One region of the Dietzia sp. NPDC055340 genome, then DNA from elsewhere that is predicted to be linked to it. Evidence: riboswitches for the same ligand, from Rfam matches in the RefSeq annotation. Region 1 holds a riboswitch; each other region holds the start of a gene.

Region 1 (5,609 bases):
CCATCGCCAGTGGTGCGAAGGCCGTCTGGCTGCAGCAGGGCGTGATCGACGAGGCCGCGGCGCAGCGCGCGAAGGATGCCGGCCTCGACGTCGTCATGGACACCTGCCCCGCGATCGAGGCTCCGCGGCTGGGCCTGATCTGACGGCTGAACCCGGAGGGTCTCACTCCGTGGAGTCACGCTCCAGGCGCTTCACGGCCCATCTGTAGACAAATGTCTACAAGTTCGGCAGAACGTGTATACGATCGCCGTCATGACGAGTGCGAACGACGCTTCCCCCTCCCCCTCAGGCGAGTTCGGGGCCCCAGCCGGATTCGCCGGCACCATCACGGAGGACCTGGGTTCCGCGCAGCCGGCGTGGCCCGCACGCCCGCGTCCCGACAGACGGGGACCCGGCGGGGCACCGGACGTGATCGTCATGCTCGTGGACGACATGGGCTACTCGGACATCGGTGCGTTCGGCTCGGAGATCCCCACCCCGAACCTGGATGCCGTGGCCGCGGAGGGCGCCCGACTGACCGATTTCCACGTCACCCCCACCTGCTCGCCCACCCGGGCCGCGCTGATGACCGGCTGCAACTCGCACGCGGTCGGGATGGGAGCGGTCGCGAACGTGGACACCGGCTTTCCCGGCTATGCCGCCGAACTGGCCCCCAACCAGCCGTCCATGGCCGAGGCCTTCCGCGACGCCGGCTACGCCACCATGGCGATCGGCAAGTGGCACCTGTGCCGCGAGCAGGACATGCACGCGTCCGGTAACCGGCATTCGTGGCCCCTGCAGCGCGGCTTCGACCAGTACTACGGCTTCCTCGAAGCCCAGGCCAACCTGCACGCGCCGTCCCAGCTGTACGAGGGCAACAGTCCGGTCCACGTCGAGGAGTACCCGGAGGGCTACTACCTCACCGACGACCTCACCGACCGCGCCGTGCAGATGATCGCCGAGACCCACGCCTCGGATCCCGGCAAGCCGCTGATGATGTACTACGCGCACGCGGCGGTCCACAGCCCGATGCACATCAAGGACGGCGCGGCCGAGGATTTCCGGGGCCGTTACGACGCGGGCTGGGATCAGATCCGCGCCGAGCGCCGCCACCGGCAGGATGATCTGGGCGTGGTGCCGGCCGCCGCCGGGACCGGACCGATGGACGAGGAGCTTGGACCGGACGTCGTCGAGTGGGACTCGCTGTCGGACGACGGCAAGCGGCTTGCCGCCCGCCACATGGAGAACTACGCGGCCATGGTCGTGAGCATCGACGAGTCGGTGGGCCGCATCCGCGAGATCCAACGCCGCCTCGGCCGGCTGGAGAACACGATCTTCGTCTTCTTCTCCGACAACGGCGCGGCCACCGGGGGTTCCGGAGGCACGGTCGGCATGTTCAACTTCCTCGCCAACCTCGACCGCAGCCGCACCCTCACCACCGAGGAGCGCATCGCGGAGGAGATCGGCCGGATCGACGAGCTCGGCGGCCCCGCCTCCTGGCCGCACTATTCCTCGGCGTGGGCGACGGTCGCCAACACCCCGTTCCGGCGCCATAAGTTCAGTACGTACCGGGGCGGGCACCAGGTGTCGTGTGTGATGTCCTGGCCCGCCGGGCTCGGGGAACTGGGAGAAGAGAACGACGACGACGGCGCCATCCGCCACCAGTACGCGCATGTCACGGACATCTTTCCGACCGTGGCCGAGCTGGCAGGGGTGGAGATTCCGAGGAGCCGGGCGGGCCGGGAAGCGCGGCCGCTGGACGGCTCCTCGATGGTGGCGGCGCTGAAGGACGCCGACGCGCCGAGCAGTCACGGCGACCAGTACTACGAGTGCCTCGGTGAGCGCGCGTACTACGCCGGCGAGTTCGAGCTGGTGGCCCGCCACGCCAAGGCGACGCCGTTCTCCGCGGACCGATGGGAGCTCTTCCGACCCGAGAGCGACGCGGTGCAGCTCGAGAACGTGGCCGACCAGCACCCGGAGGTGGTGGCCGATCTCGTGGCCCGCTGGGAGGCGGCGGCCCGGGACAACATGGTGTATCCGATGTCCAACGGCAGTCCGCTGCACTTCTTCCAGCGTGACCCGGCCGAGCAGCGTCTGGCGGTGGAGACCGTGATGGTCCCGGAGACCCCGCCGCTCGAGCGGTTCCGGGCGAGTCAGCTCATCGACGGCCGCGGGTTCACCGTCGAGGTGGCGCTGGGCGCGGACGGCTTCCGGGCCAGTGACGAGGGAGTTCTTTACGCCCATGGAGGCCAGGAGGCGGGCGTGGTCCTCTTCGTGAAGGACGGCGCCCTTCAGGTGGAGCAGAACGCCTGGGGCCGGGCCCTGACCTCGGAGCCGGCCGACATACCGGCGGGCGCGACACGGTTCGGCCTCCGCGTCGACGCTCCGGGCAGAAGCAGGTGGATCGTGGCTCTCGAGATCGACGGTGTCCCGGTCGCGGAGGGGATCGAGTTGACGCAGCTGTCGTGGCTGGTGCCGTTCAGCGGGATCTCGGCGGGCCGGATGCACCGATCACCGGTGTCCGCCGACCTCTACCGTGCGCACGGCATGTTCCCCTACTCGGGCACGTGGGAGACCGTGACCATCCGGCCTGGTGCGTTCTCGCCGGACGCGCCGTCTCAGCTCCTCGATGTCATCCGGACGATGGGCGCGGCCACGCAATAGGGCGGCCACACAACAGAAGGGGCTGCCCCGGGTTCCGTACCCGGAGCAGCCCCGTCCTTCGTCGTCAGACGGCGTCTCGGGTCAGTACCCGGCCGTCGCAGCCGCGCCGACCAGGACGAAGATGAACACCACGTAGAGCACGATCAGCAGTACCACCAGGGCCAGCGAGATCATCCCGAGCTTCTTGGCGGTCGCGCTGGCCGCCTCCGCCTCGGCGTGCCGGCCAGCCGCCCACAGCGGGTAGACCTGCAGTGCGCGGGTCATCGCGACGAACGACAGCGGCCAGAAGAACAGGATCGAGGCGACCGCCCATCCCACGTTCGATGGCGGACCGATCTGCGTCGCACCCGCGCTGCCGAACGACGGGTTCTGTGCGGCGTAGTCGGCCTGGGCGTAGCCCGGCTGGCCGAAACCCGACTGCCCGTAGCCCGACTGGCCGGGCGCCCCCTGCCCGTACGCGGACTGCGCCTTGTACCCGGTCTGCGACGAGTAGTCGGTGTAGCCGTTGTCCTGGCCGGAGTTGTCACCCTGGGGCGGGTAGGTCATGTCGATCCTTCGTTCGTGGCGGTTCACTCGAACGCCCAGACTACGCCCGCCACCTGCGTCTCAGCCGCGCGCATGAGACCCGCGCGCGTCAGTTGGCCGCGACGAGTAGCTGATACTCGGGGAACCGGACGAGGAAGCGCCGCACGTAGCTGCACACGGGACGGATCCTGGCCCCGTCGAGCCGCATCCGGGTGAGCACCAGGCTGACCAGCAGCCGCGCGATGCCCTGCTGCCCGAATCGCTCCTCGATGACGGTGTGGAGAAGGATGAAGACCTCGCCGTCCATCTCATAGCCGACGAGCCCCATGAACGTCTCATCGTCCCACAGTTCGAACCGATCGCGATCCGAGTTGTGGACCAGCTTCAACGACGTGGCGGTGGACATCTCGACTCCTTCGGGCCGACGGTGCTACTTCCGGAGACCCTACTCCCCGCGCTACCCTCGGACGGCACAACTTCATAACCCATCCACACGGGAGCCCGCCTCGGAGCGCGGGCTGAGAGGACGACCGGCCGGGTCGTCGACCGTAGAACCTGTCCGGATCATGCCGGCGTAGGGAGTTCTGGAAATCTCATGATTGATCACGCATCTACTGACGCGCGCCCATCTACTTCTGTCGAGGACGTGACGTGCGGCCCCATCTATGCGAGCCACAAGACGTACCTGGGTGTAGCGGCACCGGGGTACGACGACAACGCCACCACCCCGCCCCCGTTCACCGACAACACCACCGACGGTCCGGGCGTCACCATGCAGGTGCCGGCCCGCAGGATCGAGCTGACCGACGGCACCTCGTTCGACGTCTACGACACCTCGGGCCCGTACACCGGCTACACCACCGCCGCCGACTGCCACGATCTCGCGGTGGGCCTGCCCCGCACCCGTGAGGAATGGCCACACCCGCGGCCGGTTCCCGCGTCGGTGTCGGTGACGGCGTCGTCGTCACACTCGTCACCGTCGCCCGTAGCCACGTCGTCGGGCGCTCCCGCGCCTGCGCCTGCGCCCCTGGTCCGCACCCAACTCGCGTGGGCGCGTGCCGGTCTGATCACGCCGGAAATGCGGTTCATCGCCGCACGTGAGGGCGTCGACGTGGAGCTCGTCCGCGAGGAGGTGGCCGCGGGCCGGGCCGTCATCCCCGCCAACCACCGCCACCCGGAGAGCGAGCCGATGATCATCGGCAAACGCTTCATGACCAAGATCAACGCCAACATCGGGAACTCGGCGGTGACCAGCTCGATCGCCGAAGAGGTAGAGAAGATGGTGTGGGCCACCCGCTGGGGCGCCGACACGATCATGGACCTGTCCACCGGCAAGGACATCCACGCCACCCGGGAGTGGATCCTGCGGAACTCGCCCGTACCGGTGGGCACCGTGCCGATCTATCAGGCGCTGGAGAAGGTGAACGGCGACCCGGCCGCGCTGACGTGGGAGCTGTACCGCGACACCGTGATCGAGCAGTGCGAGCAGGGCGTGGACTACATGACCGTCCACGCCGGGGTGTTGTTGCGGTACGTCCCGCTGGCGGCCACGAGGGTCACGGGGATCGTCTCGCGGGGCGGGTCGATCATGGCCGCGTGGTGCCTGGCCCATCACCGGGAGTCGTTCCTCTACACCCACTTCGCCGAGCTGTGCGAGATCCTTGCGCGCTACGACGTCACGTTCTCTCTGGGGGACGGGCTCCGGCCCGGGTCGATCGCGGACGCCAACGACGAGGCCCAGTTCGCCGAACTACGGACCCTCGGCGAGCTCACGCGGATCGCCAAGGCGCACGGCGTGCAGGTGATGATCGAGGGGCCCGGCCACGTGCCGATGGACAAGATCGTGGAGAACGTGCGACTTGAGGAGCAGTGGTGCGAGGAGGCACCATTCTACACGCTCGGGCCGCTGGCCACCGACATCGCGCCGGGGTACGACCACATCACCAGCGCGATCGGGGCCGCCCGGATCGCCGAGGCCGGCACCGCGATGCTCTGCTATGTCACGCCCAAGGAGCACCTCGGGCTGCCGAACCTGGACGACGTCAAGACCGGCGTGATCACCTACAAGATCGCCGCCCATTCGGCCGACCTGGCCAAGGGGCATCCGCGCGCGCAGGAGCGCGATGACGAGCTGAGCCGCGCCCGGTTCGAGTTCCGGTGGAAGGATCAGTTCGCGCTGGCCCTCGATCCGGACACCGCTCGGGAGTTCCACGACGAGACCCTGCCGGCCGAACCCGCCAAGACCGCCCACTTCTGCTCGATGTGCGGCCCGAAGTTCTGCTCGATGCGCATCTCGCAGGACATCCGCGACTACGCCGCCGAGCACGGGCTGGAGACGGTGGAGGCGATCGAGGCGGGGATGGCGGAGAAGTCCGCGGAGTTCGCCGACGCCGGCGGGCGCGTCTATCTGCCCCTCAGCGGCGCCTGACCCGGCCCCGCCG
Region 2 (5,609 bases), on a different contig from region 1:
GACCCAGACGGCCTACTACGTCAACTTCGTCTACATGCTCGACCGCAAGGCACGGCACTCCGCCCGGCTCATCAAGCACATGTTGGACAACGGTCTCGGCACCTTCGAGCCGACGCTCGAGGCCGAGACCGACTGGGTGCGTAAGGTCCGCGAGTCCAACGAGCCCCGTATGGCCTACTGGGGCGCGTGCACGCCCGGCTACTACAACGGTCAGGGCGATGTGTCCAAGGCGGTGTTCATGGATGTCTACAACTCCTCGGAGATCGACTTCTGGAACATGATCGAGGACTGGTGGGAAGCCGGGCAGTTCGATGAACTGACCCTGGAGCCGTCGCGGTCCGCGCTGCCGGTCGGCTGAGGTCCGGGCGGTCGCACGGCGTGGCGCCCCGAGGGCCGGCCGACGGGGCCCGGGAGGCGCGGGGCACGCGGGTGGTCACTATCTGATCTGATGATCGGGCAGTGGCCCCGCGCGTCCCGCGCGGGCACCGGCGACAAGAGGATGTGCACCATGGAACCCCGTACCTCCCCGGCAGCCGCGGCCGCAGCCGTCGAGCCCCCGGTGCGCGACGACGGTGGCACCCGGCGGCGACGGATGTCCCGCGGTGAGGTCCAGCGGCAGGCCATACTCGATGCCCTCGAGGGCCTTCTCGGTCAGATGCCGGTCATGGAGATCTCCGTCAAGGACATCACCGACGCCGCAGGGATCAAGAGACCCAACTTCTACTTCTACTTCGAGTCCAAGGACGAGGTCCTGTCGGAGCTCGTGTCCTCGGTGTGGAACGAGTGGGACGCGGCGATCGGCAGCTACCACCGGAAGGCCGGCGAGTCACACGCGGACTACTTCGACAGGCTCTTCGTGGTGTCCCACTCCGTGTGGGTGCGCCGGGCGCGGGTGATCCTCTCCGGACTACAGGCCACCGGATACGACCTCACTCTCCGGGCCCGGTGGGACGCGCTGGATGCCGAGCTCAACCGGCAGCTCGCCGAGCAGATGGACCGGGACGCGGCCGCAGGGCTGATCACGCCACTGTCCACGGACCACCTCCGTCTGATCACCTCGGTGACCGACATGATCACCGCGGTGTTCTACAAGGACCGTCAGCGCGCACCGTCGCCGGGGGAATCCGAGCGGACCCTCGACAGCCTGCGGGTGATCTGGGTGGCGGCGTGGGGTCCGGTCGACGGCGCCTGAACCGATGCGGTTGAAGCCGCCCGGATGCTGCGTAGCGTGAAGCCATGACTGATCCCGACGCCGAACGGAACCATGACTCCGAAACACTGGGCGCCCCCGTGCCGGAGGGCCGGAACCCCGGGGACACGTCTCTACAGCGCGACCCGGACGACTGGGTCACCGGCGACGAGCCCATGACGCAGGCCCAGAAGAGCTACCTCGACACCCTCGCTCGTGAGGCGGGGGAGGAGCTACCCGCGACCCTCAGCAAAGCCGAGGCGTCCGAGCACATCGACCGCCTGCAGAAGGGCAACCCGCACCGAGGCTGACAGGGGTCGCCGACGTGGTGGGTGCTGGCCTCCGCTCAGATGGTCCGGCTCGTTTCACTCCGAGCTCGGGTAGCCACAAGGGTGATCCGTCCCGTAATCGGCCACCAGAAGGGCGGCGGCAGCACCGGGGGCGCTGCTGAAGGATGCTCGCACTGTGTCATAAGATGAGAATTATCTTACCGCGCATCCGTAAGTGGTCCTCTACTAGGGATTTAATCGATGATCAAACGCTCATTCGTGGTGGCCGGTCTGGCTGCCGCAGCACTGATGTCCGTGGCTCCGGCAGCCTCCGCCGCCGAGGTGTACATCGGCCCCTGGGCGGTGCAGGTTCCGGACGTCGCCCCGGTCGTGGTGCCGATCCCGATGGGGTCCGAGGCCGGTGCTCTCCCGCCACTGCCGTTCCCGCTCGTGTGGGACCTCCCGTTCATCCCGGCGCCTGCTCCGGCCCCCGCGCCCGTCGCCGCACCCGCACCCGCGCCGGCGCCTGTCGCCGCTCCCGCCCCTCGGCAGGCCCCAGCGGCCACGTACGTCGCCAATTGCACAGAGGCCCGCAGGCTCGCATTGCTCCGATCTACCGCGGCCAGGACGCCTACCGCCCGGCACTCGACCGGGACAACGACGGCGTGGCCTGCGAGTAAGGACGTCAGTGGGCACCGTGTCGGAGGGCCTGTCGCTGCGGCGGTGGGCCCTCCGACGTCTGACTGCGTCGTCATCTACCCCCGCCCCGCGGAGCGGGGGTAGTTACTTTTATCTTGATCAATCCAGATGAACCGGGTCGCCCTCGGTGATCCGACCGGGCTCGACCACCCGGAGGTAGACACCCAGATCCATGCCCGTGTTGCGGACCAGTGACTTCAGGATGTTCCGGTCGTGGGGCAGCTCGGCCTGGGGGAGGCCCACCATCACGCACCGCGCGATGGGCGTCGTGACCTCGCAGACCACGTCGCCGATGCGCAGCTGTCGGCCCACCCACTCGAACTCGGGGAAGCCCTCGGCGCCGGGCTCTCCGGCCACGATGACGTTCTTACGGAACCGTCGCGCGTCGATCAGCGAGTCCGGGACGGTGGCCTGCAGCGACCCCAACGCCGTGGTGGTGGCCAGCGAGAGCGGCATGGCGTCGAAGTAGGTGCCCCGCGGGGTGACGTAGTCGAACAGCTCGGCCAGCAGGTCCTCGGGAAGCGTGGAGAAATCCGGGAACGGGTCATCCGGACCCAGGTCCAGCTGAGCCCGTATGTCGGCCCTGGTGATCCGGCCGCGGCGGTAATGTTCGTGGTCGTCGGGTGAGCGGCGTGGCCACAGTGTGACGGTCCGGCCCGTCGCAGCGGACAGGGCGTCGTGGATCTCGTCGTCGTCGCTCCGGACCACGGTGCCATCAGGACACGTGATCTCGATTGCCGGCGTGGAATCGGCGGCGGGCTCCTCGAGATAGCGCGCGTGGAACTGCAGCAGCGAATTGATCCGCTTGGCCCCGCGGATCTCCGAGGCCTGCTCGTCGCGCACGGCCCAGCCCCGGTCTCCGGGGAAGCCCCACCGCTCGGTCACCTCCGTGGAGACGACGCGGTCTCCGCGCATCGACTTGACCGGGTATCGCCACAGCTCAGAAACCTCGCCCACCTGCATGGGCTCATGCTACGAGGTGGTGACGCATCTGACGTTGCCCGGGCCGGACCCGTGTGACAACCTCGATCACAGGACCCCGACACGGGGCCTCCGGCCGAGGGGTGCCGTACCCGGTGCGCGACGAGACGGCCCGCAGGAGGCCGTCATGGCGTGGATAGTTCTTGTCTTTTCCGGTGTTCTCGAGGCCGTGTGGGCCACCGCCCTGGGCCGGTCCGAGGGCTTCACCCGGCTCGGACCCTCCGTGGTGTTCGGAGTGGCGCTGGTCGTGAGCATGGGCGGTCTCGCCTACGCGATGCGGGACCTGCCCGTGGGCACCGCCTACGCGGTCTGGGTGGGCATCGGCGCCTCGCTGACCGTGATCTACGCGATGATCACGGGCGCCGAGCCGGTGTCCGTGCTCAAGGTGATCTTTCTGCTGATGATCGTCGGCGGCGTCGTCGGGCTGAAGGCCGTCAGCTGACGTCCGCCGAGTGCTGTGGCTCGTGATCGCGAAGCGGCAAGCCGCCGCGACCCCGGGAATGACCTAGGCTGGTCCGCGACACGGGGTGCCGCCCATCCGGGCAGCTGAGATCACACCCGTCGAACCTGATCTGGGTAGTTCCAGCGAAGGAATGTCGATACCGCGGCCGCGTCTCTGCGCAGGTAGGCGGGTATGCATCGCCACCCTTCGCGGGAACCGCCGGAAAGCGAGTGGCAGTGAATTCTGGGAACAGCGTGCGTATCGACGAGCAGGTAGTCCTGGTCACCGGCGGAGCCCGGGGCCTCGGTAAGGAAATCGTGCGGGCGTTCGGGCGCGAGGGCGCGCTCGTCGTCGTCAACTACCGTCGCAGCGCCGAGGCCGCGGCCGACCTGGTCCGTGAGCTCGGCGAGGACCGCGCCGTGGCGGTCCGGGCGGATGTGACCGACGACGACGAGGTACGCAGCCTCGTCGAGGCGGCACGTACCCACTTCGGACGACCGATCACGACGGTCATCAACAACGCCCTCGCCGACTTCGAATTCAACGGCGACGCCCGCCCCTCGCCCGAGACGCTGACCTGGGCGGACATGGAAGGACAGCTGCGCGGCGCCGTCAAGGCGACGCTCGCCACCACCCAGGCGGCGCTGCCGGGGATGCGCGAGGGCGGGTTCGGGCGGATCGTGAACATCGGTACCAACCTGTTCCAGCACCCGGTCGTGCCGTACCACGACTACACGGCCGCGAAAGCTGCCGCGCTCTCGCTGACCAGGACCCTGGCCACAGACCTCGGGCCGGACGGCATCACGGTCAACATGGTCTCGGGCGGGCTGCTGCGCACCACCGACGCAAGTGCCGCTACACCTGAAGAGGTCTTCGACCTCATCGCCTCGGGCACGCCGCTGCGTCGCGCGATCGAGCCCGCCGAGTTGGCGGACGCGGTGCTGTTCTTCGCCTCGCCGTGGGCGCGGGCGGTGACGGGGCAGAACCTCATCGTGGACGGTGGTCTGGTCAAGGGCTGAGAGGAGACGCTGTTTCAGCGAGCCCTCACGACTCGACGACGTCGTGAGGGGCTCTGACGTCCGACCCATGACAGATGTCACCGGGTAAGTCGTGACAGCCAGCCCTGTTCAGGCGGGCGCTGGCCGACGATCGTGGAGGCATGGTCAAGCACAGCCCAGCCCACACCCCACCCGCCGAAGCCACGGCCACGGGTCGTTCTCCCGGTGTCGGTCCGCGGCCGCCGGCTCTGGAGTTCCGGGACCTGGGCCAGACGTTCACGGTTCGCGGATCCGGACCCGTCCGCGCGATCCGCGGGCTCGACCTGCGCATCGACCCCGGAGAGGTGGTCGCGCTCCTCGGCCCGAACGGTGCGGGCAAGACCACCGCGCTCGACATCGCCCTGGGGCTGACCGAACCAACGGAGGGCCAGGTCCGGGTGTTCGGCGAGGCCCCGCGAGAGGCGATCGCGGCCGGCCGGATCGCCGCGGTGCTCCAGACCGGAGGTCTGCTCGCCGACCTGACGGTGGAGGAGACGGTCCGCGCGATCGCGGCACTCTACCGCCGGACGCTGTCGGTCGGGGAGGTGCTCGAGCGGGCGGGGATCGCCGAACTCGGCGGCCGCAGGGTCGCCCGGTGCTCGGGTGGTGAGCAGCAGCGCCTGAGGTTTGCGCTCGCGCTGCTGCCCGATCCGGACCTGCTCATCCTCGACGAACCCACCGCCGCGATGGATGTGGGGACCCGCCGTGAGTTCTGGGCGACCATGCACTCTGAGGCCGCATCCGGGTCGACGATCATCTTCGCCACGCACCACCTGGAGGAGGCGGAGGCGTTCGCCGACCGCATCGTGTTGATGGCGCGGGGGCGGATCGTCGCCGACGGCCCCGTCGACCGCGTCCGCGCCATGGCCGCCGGCAGTCGCGTGACCGCCGTCTGGGACCCGATGGCGGGAGAGCCGTCGCCGGAGGAGTTGCCCGGTGTCACCGCCGTTGACCGCACGGCTGCCCGGGTGATCCTCACCAGTTCGGACAGC
Region 3 (5,609 bases), on a different contig from region 1:
GGCGATGCGGTCGGCGGCCTCGGCCCAGGTCTCGATGAGCCAGGCGATGTCGGAGTGCGTCATCTCCGTGTAGACCGTCTTCTTGCCCGCGGTCGCCGCGCCCATCTTGCCCAGCTCCTCGGGCGTGCTGTCGGCGAGCGCGGAGTAGTCATAGTCGTAGTCCGGCATGCTCGGCGCGATCACGGGACGGTCGTTGGCCACGTCCACCCGCGCCACCTTGCCGTGGTGGGTCGACTGCACGCACAGCTTCGACCCGGCCGCATGCACGGCGTCGGCGAGCGCCTTGAGACCCGGGATGTACTTGTCATCCGACAGCCCCGGCTCTTTCATGGACGCCGCGCCCACCGGGAACGCGATCGCGCACGCCCCCGTGATGATCAGACCCGCACCGCCGGCCGCGCGGGCGACGTAGTGGTCGATCTCCCGCTGCTCGATCTCGCCCTCCTCGGACACGTTCATGTCCATGGCCGGTAGCACGATGCGGTTGGGCGTCGACATGGGGCCGATCCGGCCGGGCGACATGAGGCGGGGGAAGGTGGCGAGGGTAGTCACCTTAAGGAGATTACGCCGCGGTCGACAGGTGTCAACAAACGAACCTGGCCAGCGGCACAGGAACACGAAAACCGGCCCGACCAGGAAAGGGACGATGCGAGTTCTTCTGAATGCCCCCTCAAAAAATAAGAGTTCGATAATGTAACCGACGTTCGCACTTCTCCCACTGCAAGATAGGAATCCGATCATGGAAACCCTCACCGTGCTGGGAACCGGCGTCCTCGGTTCACAGATCATCTTCCAGTCCGCCTATTTCGGGAAGACCGTCGTGGCGTACGACATCTCGGACGAGATCCTGGCCAAGCTCCCCGCTCGCTGGGAGCAACTCGGGGCGTCATACCTGAAGGACCTCCCGGACGCCACGCAGGACAAGATCGATGCTGCCGTTTCGCGAATCCGCGCCAGCTCGGATCTCGCCGACGCGGTGAAGGACGCCGACCTGGTGATCGAAGCGGTCCCCGAGCGTCTGGACATCAAGCAGGACACCTGGAAGAAGGTCAGCGCGGTAGCGCCCGAGAAGACCGTGTTCGCCACCAACTCCTCCACCCTGTTGCCGAGCGAGATCGCGCCGTTCACGGATCGTCCGGACAAGTTCCTCGCGATGCACTTCGCCAACCAGGTGTGGATCTTCAACACCTGCGAGGTCATGGGGCACCCCGACACCGACCCCGCGGTATTCGAGTCCGCGGCCGGGTTCGCCGAACAGATCGGGATGGTTCCCATCCGCATCCACAAGGAGCAGCCGGGCTACGTCCTCAACTCGCTGCTGGTGCCGTTCCTCGAGGCCGCCGCGAAGCTCTACATGCGTGAGATCGCCAGCATCGAGGACGTCGACAAGACGTGGCGCATCTCAACCGGTTCGCCCATGGGCCCGTTCCAGATCTACGACATCGTGGGGATGATGACGCCCTACATGCTCAACAAGGACAGTGATGACCCGGAGATGAAGGCCTTTGCGGACAAGATCAAGTCCGACTTCATCGACAAGGGCTACCTCGGAACATCGACCGGTCGCGGCTTCTACACCTACGGCTGACGTCGGCCAGAAAAGACTGAGGTAACGAAGCCATGACCAACGCGACCAGTAACTACCGGGTCATCATTGTCGGCGCCGGCTTTGCCGGCGTGGCAGCAGCCAGGCGGCTCGGCAAAGCGAAGATCCCAACACTGCTGATCGACCGCAACAACTATTCGCAGTTCCAACCACTGCTCTATCAGGTGGCCAGCTCGCAGCTCCCGCCGAGTGACGTGGCCGAGCCGCTGCGCGCGATCTTCCGCAAGCGTCCGAGCGTGCGCGTGTTGACCGCCGAGGTCACCGCTATCGACGCCGCTGCACACACGGTCACGGTGGACGACGGAACGGTGTACTCCGCTCAGACACTCGTGATCGCCGCCGGCGCCGTCGTGAACTTCTTCGGTACCCCCGGCGCCGCCGAGCACGCGTACCCGCTGTACTCGGTCAGCGATTCCACTCGGCTCGGGGCGGCGATTATCGAGCAGTTCGACAAGGCCGACGCCAGGGTGGCCGCCGGCGAGGCGCTCGACCCCACGAACATCGTCGTGGTGGGCGCCGGGCCGACCGGAGTCGAGATGGCGGGTGCGATCGCAGAAACCGTCAACACGGTGGTGCCGCGAACGTACTCCGACGCGGTTCGCGAGGCCTTCACGGTCCACCTCGCTGATCTGGCCAAGACGGTTCTCGGCCCCTTCACCGAGGAACTTCAGCAGTATGCGCAGGAGCACCTCGAGGAGCTCGGTGTTCAGCTGCACCTGGGCACCAGCGTCAAGGAGGTGCGCGCCGACGGCGTGACGCTCTCCGACGGCGAGGTCCTCGCCGCGCCGATCGTGATCTGGGCGGGGGGTCTGCACGCACAGCCCGTGGTCGGGCAAGCGGGCATCACGCCCGGCAGGGGCGGCCGACTGGATGTCAATGACGACCTCACAGTTCCCGGTTTCCCGGGCGTCTACGCGCTCGGGGACGCGGCCAACATCCCTGACGGTGCCGGTAAGACGCTCCCCGGCCTGGGTGCGGTGGCCAAGCAGGCGGGGGCGTGGGCCGGCGAGAACATCCTCGCCGACCTCAAGGGCACACAGCGTACGGCGTTCGAGTACCACGATCGCGGCTTCATGGCGATGATCGGTCGGATGGCCGCGGTGGCGGAGGTCGGCAGATCGCACAAGCAGCTCCACGGGCCGCTGGCATTCGCCGGATGGCTCGCAGTGCATGATGTCCTGCTGCCATCGGCACGTCCCCGCTACAACGCCCTGGTCAACTGGGTACGCGACTACTTCACCGAGGACCGCACCGAGTTCATCGTTGGCGACGCCACCCGCACCTGAGATGTCGCCGGCGCATCCGTCACCAGCTTCTGACGGATGCGCTGGCGTCAGGAGGGGCGCTCGCCACGGCACGGAACCGCCTTCGGGGTCCGCGCGCAGTCGTCGAGCGCCGAGAGAGGGTGCCCGCTGGTCGGGGGGGAGGTGGCGGGGACGACGACGAGGTGGGCAGTCACTGAACATACGCGGCCCATCCGGTGTACCTGCGGTGCCGAATAGCGGACATGGACCAGGTTCCTCACTCCCCCGCCTACTTCCGCGTTGGGATCGCCGGCCCGGACATGGCGGACGTGTTCACCGGTACGCCATCCGCAGCGCCCGATGAGGAGACGCGGGCGAACTCGCGATTGCCGAACTACTTCGATGACGCCAGCGTGTGGTGGAGCAACTGGGTGGCGGTCGCGGCGACGGGCTGGGGCGCGCTGGTCGTCATCGCACCACTGATCGCCACGCACTTCCTCGTGTGGGCGGTCGGCACCCGACGGGGGTGAATGATCCGACTTCCCGAACCGACTGCGACCGGGCGGATCGCAGGGACAGGACGCCTCGAACGCCGACCGCATGACTACGCCCGGTAGACGAGCTTTATGGCGTTGGCCCGGCCGTCGTCGCATGGGCACGAGTAGGGAGAGGCGTCGGTGGGTCACATCAGGTACGGCCTCTTTGCCGCGAAGTCGGCGACGGGCCTGCGCGTGGCCGATGCGGGGGCGGTGGTCACCTCGCAGACCGGGCTCAATGTCTCCGCCGGCGAACTGGTGGCGGCTGCCGAAGTCAGGGGTCTGAGCGCCGTCTCCACGGCAATCCAGGCGGCCCCTGTTGGCCGTCACCGGCAAGGCACGCTGACGCCGACGCGTAGGCTGAGGGGCGACACGGGGTGCCCTGGACGGGGCTGAGATCACACCCGAGCGAACCTGATCGAGTTAGCACTCGCGGAGGGATGTCATCGGCGTAGCCACGGCTGCTCCTGCTCGACGTGGTCACCTCTCACGACCACCGCAAGGAGAACCATGGCTTCGCGACCCGACGCTGCGCACGATCAGCACGCCCGGAGGATCAGGTTCAACGCCTTCGCCATCAACGGCGTGGGGCATCAACTCCCCGGGATCTGGCGGCATCCGGCAGATCGGTCGCGGGACTATACGAACCTCGAACAGTGGACCCGTCTGGCCCGGTTGTTGGAGGGCGGCCTGTTCGACGGCATCTTCCTCGCCGACGCCCTGGGCCCGTACGACGTCTACGGCGATAGCGCCGATGCCGCCCTACGGACCGCGGCAAAGATCCCGATGAACGACCCGATGATGCTGGTCAGCGCAATGGCCGCAGTGACACAGAACCTCGGGTTCGGCATCACCGCGAGCACCTCCGCGGAACACCCGTATACCTTCGCCCGGCGAATGTCGACGCTGGACCACCTCACCCAGGGCCGGGTGGGATGGAACGTGGTGACCGGCTACCTCAAGAGTGCCGCGCAGAACCTGGGCGAGAGCGACCAACTCTCCCATGACGAGCGCTACGACCGGGCGGACGAGTACCTGGAGGTGCTCTACAAGCTGTGGGAGGGCTCCTGGGAGGACGACGCCGTGGTGCTCGATGCGGAGCGGGACATGTACGCCGATCCGGCGAAGGTCCACCCGATCCGCCACGAGGGAACGTACTTCACGGTCCCCGGCGTTCACCTCTCCGAGCCTTCTCCGCAGCGGACCCCGGTGATCTATCAGGCCGGCGCGTCCGCGCGGGGAATCCGCTTCGCGGCCGATCACGCGGAGGCGATCTTCGTGGCGTCCCCGACCATCGACCAGACCAGGGACCAGGTCAGCCGGATCCGGGACGGGCTGGAGTCCGCCGGCCGCGGGCGGGATGCCGCTCGCGTGTACGCGCTGCTCACGATCGTCGTGGACCGGACCGACGAGGCGGCGGCCGAGAAGTACCGCGACATCTTCGCCCACGCCTCGGAGACTGGGAATCTGGTGCTCAACTCGGGATGGTCCGGAGTTGATCTATCCCGGCAGGACCTCGACGCCCCCATGGATCCGGTCGCCACGGACGCCATCCAGACCACTGTGTCGAGCCTGTCTGGGGCTTCCGGCGCCGACGGGCGCTGGACGTTGCGGGACAGCGCCCGGTTCAACGCGACGGGCGGACCCGTGGTGGTGGGCTCGGCGGTCACCGTGGCCGACGCCCTGGAAAGCTACATGGCGGAAACGGACGTCGACGGTTTCAACCTGGCCTACGCGCTCAATCCGGGCACCTGGGAGGACGTCATTGAGCATCTCGTGCCCGAGCTGCAGCGCCGGGGACGGTATCCGCTGGACGCCGAACGCGGCACTCTCCGAGCCCGGATGTTCGGTCACGGGGACCGCCTTCCGGACTCCCACCGCGGGGCTACGAACCGCCGGGGGTGAGACCTGGCCGGTGGGTCAGGTGGAGCGCCGGGTGACAGCCCGGGCGTCGGGACGCGAAGGGGGACGACGACGACACCGTCCATCCCTCCCACGGCACAGAATGCGGGCTATCGGATTCGGCTCTTGGACGTGGACAGCACCATCGGGCCCGACGAGCACATGGCGCTGGTCGAGCAGATGGGCGCCGAGACCACGATGGTGGTGAACTTCGCCACCGCCACCCCGCAGGAGGCGGCGGACTGGGTGAGCTACATGAACGCCCCCGTCGGCACCAGCCCCTGGGCGGACCTGCGGGCAGAGCACGGCCACCCCGAACCG

Evidence for each region. A riboswitch is a leader RNA that binds a small molecule or an ion and turns the genes downstream of it on or off. The one in region 1 is predicted to bind thiamine pyrophosphate.
Region 2: linked by a shared signal. The riboswitch ahead of ACWIFB_RS06490 (3-oxoacyl-ACP reductase) and the one ahead of thiC (phosphomethylpyrimidine synthase ThiC) in region 1 are both predicted to bind thiamine pyrophosphate.
Region 3: linked by a shared signal. The riboswitch ahead of ACWIFB_RS09555 (LLM class flavin-dependent oxidoreductase) and the one ahead of thiC (phosphomethylpyrimidine synthase ThiC) in region 1 are both predicted to bind thiamine pyrophosphate.

What each region holds. Positions count from the first base shown of each region.
Region 1 is NZ_JBSHML010000020.1:25,312-30,920, reverse strand. Features, by position in the region: gene ACWIFB_RS14255 (CoA-binding protein) at 1-143, shown strand, start outside; gene ACWIFB_RS14250 (arylsulfatase) at 253-2,643, shown strand; gene ACWIFB_RS14245 (CD225/dispanin family protein) at 2,725-3,189, opposite strand; gene ACWIFB_RS14240 (GNAT family N-acetyltransferase) at 3,278-3,574, opposite strand; TPP riboswitch at 3,653-3,768, shown strand; gene thiC (phosphomethylpyrimidine synthase ThiC) at 3,764-5,596, shown strand.
Region 2 is NZ_JBSHML010000006.1:177,886-183,494, reverse strand. Features, by position in the region: gene ACWIFB_RS06520 (flavin-containing monooxygenase) at 1-358, shown strand, start outside; gene ACWIFB_RS06515 (TetR/AcrR family transcriptional regulator) at 509-1,192, shown strand; gene ACWIFB_RS06510 (DUF3072 domain-containing protein) at 1,237-1,500, shown strand; gene ACWIFB_RS06505 (excalibur calcium-binding domain-containing protein) at 1,644-2,138, shown strand; gene ACWIFB_RS06500 (MOSC domain-containing protein) at 2,257-3,120, opposite strand; guanidine-III (ykkC-III) riboswitch at 3,189-3,255, shown strand; gene ACWIFB_RS06495 (DMT family transporter) at 3,266-3,580, shown strand; TPP riboswitch at 3,652-3,749, shown strand; gene ACWIFB_RS06490 (3-oxoacyl-ACP reductase) at 3,817-4,599, shown strand; gene ACWIFB_RS06485 (ABC transporter ATP-binding protein) at 4,740-5,609, shown strand, end outside.
Region 3 is NZ_JBSHML010000010.1:138,998-144,606, reverse strand. Features, by position in the region: gene ACWIFB_RS09575 (FAD-dependent oxidoreductase) at 1-522, opposite strand, end outside; gene ACWIFB_RS09570 (3-hydroxyacyl-CoA dehydrogenase) at 740-1,588, shown strand; gene ACWIFB_RS09565 (NAD(P)/FAD-dependent oxidoreductase) at 1,621-2,892, shown strand; gene ACWIFB_RS09560 (DUF1295 domain-containing protein) at 3,114-3,380, shown strand; TPP riboswitch at 3,750-3,844, shown strand; gene ACWIFB_RS09555 (LLM class flavin-dependent oxidoreductase) at 3,897-5,291, shown strand; gene ACWIFB_RS09550 (hypothetical protein) at 5,421-5,609, shown strand, end outside.